2 regions of the Paraburkholderia sp. 32 genome follow, and region 2 is predicted to be linked to the other one. Evidence: predicted binding sites of a transcription regulator. Region 2 holds the regulator's gene; the other holds the start of a gene.

The links. Region 2 encodes LexA, which represses DNA repair genes until DNA is damaged. Its sites were predicted from a motif close to ACTGTATNNNNATACAGT; they were not measured.
Region 1: the regulator LexA is predicted to act here: its motif matches at 1,545-1,562, upstream of recA (recombinase RecA).

The regions. Positions count from the first base shown of each region.
Region 1 is NZ_JBNDKD010000003.1:1,753,999-1,757,333, forward strand. Features, by position in the region: gene recX (recombination regulator RecX) at 1-359, opposite strand, end outside; gene recA (recombinase RecA) at 367-1,443, opposite strand; gene OKW26_RS30810 (response regulator) at 1,698-2,486, shown strand; gene OKW26_RS30815 (sensor histidine kinase N-terminal domain-containing protein) at 2,496-3,335, shown strand, end outside.
Region 2 is NZ_JBNDKD010000003.1:274,647-277,981, reverse strand. Features, by position in the region: gene cysT (sulfate ABC transporter permease subunit CysT) at 1-18, opposite strand, end outside; gene OKW26_RS24025 (sulfate ABC transporter substrate-binding protein) at 178-1,224, opposite strand; gene lexA (transcriptional repressor LexA) at 1,535-2,185, shown strand; gene OKW26_RS24015 (hypothetical protein) at 2,288-2,632, shown strand; gene OKW26_RS24010 (DUF2939 domain-containing protein) at 2,752-3,335, shown strand, end outside.

The DNA of each region.
Region 1 (3,335 bases), 1.5 Mb from region 2:
CGCGACAGATAGCCGAGCGCGCGCGCTTTCAGCGAACGGGCGGGGCGTTGGGATTTTCTGCTGTCGTCTTTGTCGGACTGGCCCGGCTTCTCTTCGCCGGGTTGGCGACGCGAGCGGGTGTAGGTGACCTCGGAGGGGATTGGGGAATCGAGTCCGGAGGAATCCCGGCTGGACAACGCTGCAGCGGGCGCAGACCGCGTACGCTGCGGGCCGCGGCCCGCGGCGCGGTCATGTGCGTCGAACGGTTCGAACGGTTCGAACGGATCGCCGGACTCAGGCGATCCGTCCGCCACGTCGCGCGGGCCGTCCGGATAGCGTCCGGAGTCGAAACCGGACAGCGGCCGACCTTTGCGTATCACTTGATGCTTACTCTTCTTCGCCCGCGACTTCAGCGTCCGCGCCGGTCACGGCGTTCGCCATCGCGGTAACGCCCAGCGATTCGCGGATACGGTTCTCGATTTCGCGAGCGATATCCGGATTTTCGCGCAGGAATTCACGCGCGTTGTCCTTGCCCTGACCGATCCGCTCGCCGCTGTAGCTGTACCATGCGCCGGCCTTGTCGACGATCTTCGCCTGCACGCCGAGGTCGATGATTTCGCCCTGACGCGAGATGCCCTCGCCGTACAGGATGTCGAAAATCGCTTCACGGAACGGCGGCGCCACCTTGTTCTTGACGACCTTCACGCGGGTTTCGTTGCCGATCACTTCGTCGTTCTTCTTGATCGAGCCGATGCGGCGAATGTCCAGACGCACCGACGCGTAGAACTTCAGCGCATTACCGCCCGTGGTGGTTTCCGGGTTGCCGAACATCACGCCGATCTTCATGCGGATCTGATTGATGAAGATCACGAGGCAGTTCGTGCGCTTGATCGTGCCGGTCAGCTTGCGCAGCGCCTGCGACATCAGACGCGCCTGCAGACCCGGCAGCGAGTCGCCCATTTCGCCTTCGATTTCCGCCTTCGGCACCAGCGCCGCGACCGAGTCGATCACGATCATGTCGATCGAGCCCGAGCGCACCAGCGCGTCGGCGATTTCGAGCGCCTGTTCGCCGGTGTCCGGCTGCGAGACCAGCAGGTCGGCGACGTTCACGCCGAGCTTGCCCGCGTATTGAATGTCCAGTGCGTGTTCCGCGTCGATGAACGCCGCGGTGCCGCCGAGCTTCTGCATTTCGGCGACGACCTGCAGCGTCAGCGTGGTTTTACCGGACGATTCCGGACCGTAGATTTCGACCACCCGGCCACGCGGCAAACCGCCGACGCCCAGTGCAATGTCGAGGCCGAGCGATCCGGTGGAGACCACCTGGATGTCTTCGACTGCCTCACCTGCGCCGAGCCGCATGACCGACCCTTTGCCGAACTGCTTTTCGATCTGCGCGAGCGCGGCGGCGAGAGCCTTGCTCTTTTCAGCAGTCAGTCCAGCCGAGCCTTTCTTGCTTTCTTCCATGAATCGTCCTTTGCTATGATGAACGGCGTCTGAGGCAGGTGTGCACCCGTGGTTCCACTCGAATTGAGCGGAATCTCCAGGACATCACACGAAACGCAGACACTGTATAAAAAAACAGTAGTTTTGGCAAGCGCGATTGTGATGCGAACGCGCATCTTTTACTGTCGCATCGCCCCAACTACCCACAATAATGTTCGGAGACCGCTGCGCGCCGGGGCAACCCCGCGGTGCCGGCAAAGCCAGGCTGGCGCATCATGCGAATTCTGATTGCCGAAGACGACAGCATACTCGCGGATGGTCTGGTTCGATCACTCCGCCAATCGGCCTATGCGGTCGATCACGTGAAAAGCGGCGTAGAAGCCGACACCGCGTTGTCAATGCAAACGTTCGACCTATTGATCCTCGATCTGGGCCTGCCGCGCATGTCCGGGCTCGAGGTGCTGCGCCGCCTGCGCGCGCGCAATTCGAACCTGCCCGTGCTGATCCTGACCGCCGCCGATAGCGTCGACGAACGCGTCAAAGGCCTCGACCTCGGCGCCGACGATTACATGGCCAAGCCCTTCGCGCTGAACGAACTCGAAGCGCGCGTGCGCGCGCTGACACGGCGCGGCGCGGGCGGCGGCCCGACCGTCGTGCGGCATGGCTCGCTGTCGTTCGATCAGGTGGGCCGCATCGCCTACGTCAACGACCAGGCGATCGATCTGTCCGCGCGCGAACTCGGGCTGCTCGAAGTGCTGCTGCAACGGATCGGCCGGCTGGTCTCGAAAGAGCAGCTCGTCGACCATCTATGCGAATGGGGCGAGGAAGTCAGCAACAACGCGATCGAAGTCTACGTGCACCGGCTGCGCAAGAAGATCGAACCGAGCGGCGTGCGCATCATCACCGTGCGCGGGCTCGGCTACTGTCTCGAAAAAGCGGCGCCGCCGGCGAATGCGAGCGCGCCCGCCACCCCGGCCGGCTCCGAGCCGCAGACGGCACAAGCGGCACAATCGTCCACCGCGCCGTCGTCCGCCGCGATGCCGGCGAGCCACCACTACAAATAGAGGCCAGCGATGTCCGCACGCGCTGATCGCGCCACGGCGCACGCTGCGGACCTCGACGAGGCGCGCGACGCGCGCTACGCCAATCCGTTCGCCCCGCCCGACGAAACCGAAGCCGCCGCCGAAGCGCGTCCGCGCTCGCTGTTCGGCGAAATTCTCGACTGGATGCTCGCGCCGCTGCTGCTGCTGTGGCCGATGAGCCTCGCGGTCACCTATCTGGTCGCGAAGTCGATCGCGAACGGGCCGTTCGACCGCGCGCTCGAAACCGACGCCTACGTGCTCGCGCGCCAGATCCATCCGGTCAATGGCGTCGCGGAGCTGTCGCTGCCCGAGTCGACGCGCGATTTCCTGCGTGCCGACAACGTCGACAGCGTGTTCTTTCAGGTGCTCGGCACGCGCGGCGAGCTCGTGGCCGGCGAGCGCGACATGCCGCTGCCGCACGAGGAGGACCGCCCGCCACCGGGCCTCGTCGAATTCCGCGACGACGTGCTGCGCGGCAACGACATCCGCGTCGCCTACACGACCGTCGAGTTTCCGCAGACGCCGGGCGCGCAGGCCGTGCTCGTGCAGGTCGCCGAAACGCTCGACAAGCGCAGCCAGCTCGCCAACGACATTATCAAGGGCGTGATCCTGCCGCAGTTCGTGATCCTGCCGCTCGCGATCCTGCTCGTGTGGTTCGGACTGTCGCGCGGGCTCGAGCCGCTGCATGCGCTGCAGGCGCATATCCGCGCGCGCCGGCCGGACGATCTGTCGCCGCTCGAAGCGCGCCGCGCGCCGCCGGAAATCGAGCCGCTCGTCACGTCGTTCAACGATCTGCTCACGCGCCTCGAACAGAACATGGAGCTACAGAAG
Region 2 (3,335 bases):
GAAGGTCAACGTGGTCATGCTGGATACTCGTTCATGGTTGATGCTCGCGCGGTTGTTCGTTTTGCCGTGCTGCCGTACTGCGGTACTGCCGCACCGCTGGCCACCGGACCCCGGTTAGCCGAAAGCGCGCCCATTGGGCGCGCCCTTTTTCCCTGGCTGTGATTCGGGCGGTGGTTCTTACTGCGGCTGATAAATTGAATCGAACACGCCGCCGTCCGCGAAATGGGTCTTCTGCGCGTTGGTCCAACCGCCGAACGAATCGTCGATCGTGTAGAGCTTCAGCTTCGGAAACTTCGCGGTCAGATCGGCGGGCACCTTGCTGGAACGCGGACGATAGAAATTGCGCGCGGCGATCTCCTGACCTTGCTCGCTATACAGGAAGTTCAGATACGCTTCGGCCAGCTTGCGCGTGCCGTGTTTGTCGACGACCTTGTCGACCACCGCGACCGGCGGCTCGGCCAGAATGCTCACCGACGGCACCACGATCTCGAACCTGTCCGGACCAAACTCCTTCAGCGACAGGAACGCCTCGTTTTCCCACGCGATCAGCACGTCGCCGATACCGCGCTGCACGAAGCTCGTGGTCGCGCCGCGCGCGCCCGAATCGAGCACGCCAGCGTTCCTGTACAGCTTGCCGACGAACTCCCTGGCCTTCTGGTCGTTGCCGCCCGGTTGATGCTCGGCGTACGCCCACGCGGCCAGGTAGTTCCAGCGCGCGCCGCCCGAGGTCTTCGGATTCGGCGTCACGATCGACACGCCCGGTTTCACCAGATCGTCCCAATCCTTGATGTGCTTCGGGTTGCCCTTGCGCACCAGAAACACGATCGTCGACGTGTACGGCGATGCGTTGTCCGGCAGACGCTTTTGCCAGTTCCTGTCGACGAGCCCCTTGTTCGCGAGCGCGTCGATGTCATAGGCGAGCGCAAGCGTCACGACGTCGGCCTGCAGTCCGTCGAGCACCGAGCGAGCCTGCGCGCCCGAGCCGCCGTGCGACTGCCTGAAGGTGACGGCTTCGCCGGTCCTGGCCTTCCATTCCTTGCCGAATACCTGATTGATGTCCTGATACAGCTCGCGCGTCGGATCGTAGGACACGTTCAACAGCGTGGTGTCGGCGTGCGCGACGCCGCTTGCGCCCAACATGCCGAACGCACCCGCCGCGCCCACGGCGAGCGCCGCGATCAATTTTCTGGTTCGAGCCGCAAGCCCCATATGCCGATGGTTCATTTCAATTTTTCTCCGCGTGATGTCCGCTGATGAGCGTCTGGTGTTGTTCTGCGTCGCGGTCACGTGCACATGAGCGCCAACCGGAGGCCAGTCTATCGAAGCGCTTTCATGATTAAAAATAATGTTTCTTCATTTTTTAATGCTTAAAAGTGGTAACGACAGATGCGCCGGCGGTTGGGACGCCGACAACGCCGCCATGTCGCCGACAAACGACGCCCCAGCGCGACTCTTGCGCCGAACTTAAAGTAAAGCTTGAAATGCGCCGAATACTGTATAAAAATACAGTCACCTGTTCATACATACAGTGGCCATGACAAAACTCACCGCACGACAGCAGCAGGTTTTCGATCTGATCCGCCGCGCGATCGAACGCACCGGCTTTCCGCCCACTCGCGCGGAAATTGCCGCCGAACTCGGGTTCAGCTCGGCCAATTCCGCGGAAGAGCATCTGCGCGCGCTGGCGCGCAAGGGCGTGATCGAACTCGCGGCCGGCGCGTCGCGCGGCATCCGTCTGCTGTCCGGGCAGGAGGACGCGCCGTATCAGTTCACCCTGCCGCATGCGGGCCTGATGCAGTTGTCGTTGCCGTTGATCGGCCGGGTCGCGGCGGGTAGCCCGATCCTCGCGCAGGAACATATCTCGCAGCACTACGCGTGTGACCCGGCGCTGTTCTCGAGCAAGCCCGACTACCTGCTGAAGGTGCGCGGCCTGTCGATGCGCGACGCGGGCATTCTCGACGGCGACCTGCTCGCGGTGCAAAAGCGCACCGAAGCGAAGGACGGCCAGATCATCATTGCGCGGCTTGGCGACGACGTGACGGTCAAGCGTCTGAAGCGCCGGCCGAATGGCATCGAACTGATCGCCGAAAACCCCGATTACGACAACATCTTCGTGGAAACCGGCAGCGCCGATTTCGCGCTCGAAGGGATCGCGGTCGGGCTGATCCGCCCCAGCGAGTTCTGATCTTTCGCTGTCGCCAGAACGCTTGCGCCGGTTTGTCCGACCCAAGCCGCATTTACGCCTGCATCTACGCCCGCATCTACGCCGAATCGCCTGGAGAGACTCATGGAACGCCTTGCCCGCCTGTTGCCCTTTCGCCAGTTCGGCCGTCTGCGCCATCTGCGCAAGCTCACGCCCTGCGCGCTAATCGAGGCGCCCGCTGCGCGCACGCCGTCGCTGTTCGACGCGGCTGCCGAAGCTTCCGGTCTACCGTCGTCGTTGCCGGCGTTCGCGCGCGTGTCGCTGAATTCGGCGCTGAACATCGCCGAGCCCGCGCGTCGCGCGCCGGTGCGGGTCTATCATGGACCGTCGCGACTGATCATGGTCGGCACGGTCGACGCCGTATGCCGTATGATCGATCGCTGCATAGCCGACGAAGCCAACGTGCACGGCGCGGTGTTCGAAGCCTGAGCGAATCCTGAGTACGCATGCAACAAGCACTTCGGATGTTCAGAGATTCGCGTGGGATGGGATCGTTCCGACCTCGCCGTGGTCGACGTTAGATCATCACTGACGTGGAGTCCCATTCGATGACAATTCGGAAACGCATACAGGGCAGCGCCACCCGGCCGCTGCTGATCACGCTGATCGTGGTGATCGTGATTGCCGCGCTGGGCTTTATTTATGCGTCACCGTATCTCGCGGTGAACAATCTCAAACGCGCCGCCGATGCGCGCGACGTGCAAACCGTCAATCAGTACGTGGACTTTCCCGCGCTACGCGATAGCTTGAAGCAACAGGTGGGCGCCATGCTGACACGCCGGCTCGAGGCGGATGCCGGCAACAAGATGGCCACGATCGGCGCGGTGATCGGCGTGACGCTGATCGGCCCGCTCGTCGATGCCTATGCGACACCCGACGGCGTCGCGGCGCTGCTGAACGGCATGCCGCCGCGTGGCACGCCGGGCGAGCAACCGTCCGCGCCGCCAGCCGCGGGCGGCGAAGCGCCGGCCGCACCAGCCGCGGGCGACACCACCACGCAGGCGAGCGCACCGCCGCCCGGGCGTCAAAGCACGGCCGGCTATCGCAGTCTCAACGAGTTTGTCATCACGTACCGGCGTGGCGAAGGTAACGCGAATTATTCGGCAATCTTTCGTCGCGAAGGTCTGGTCAC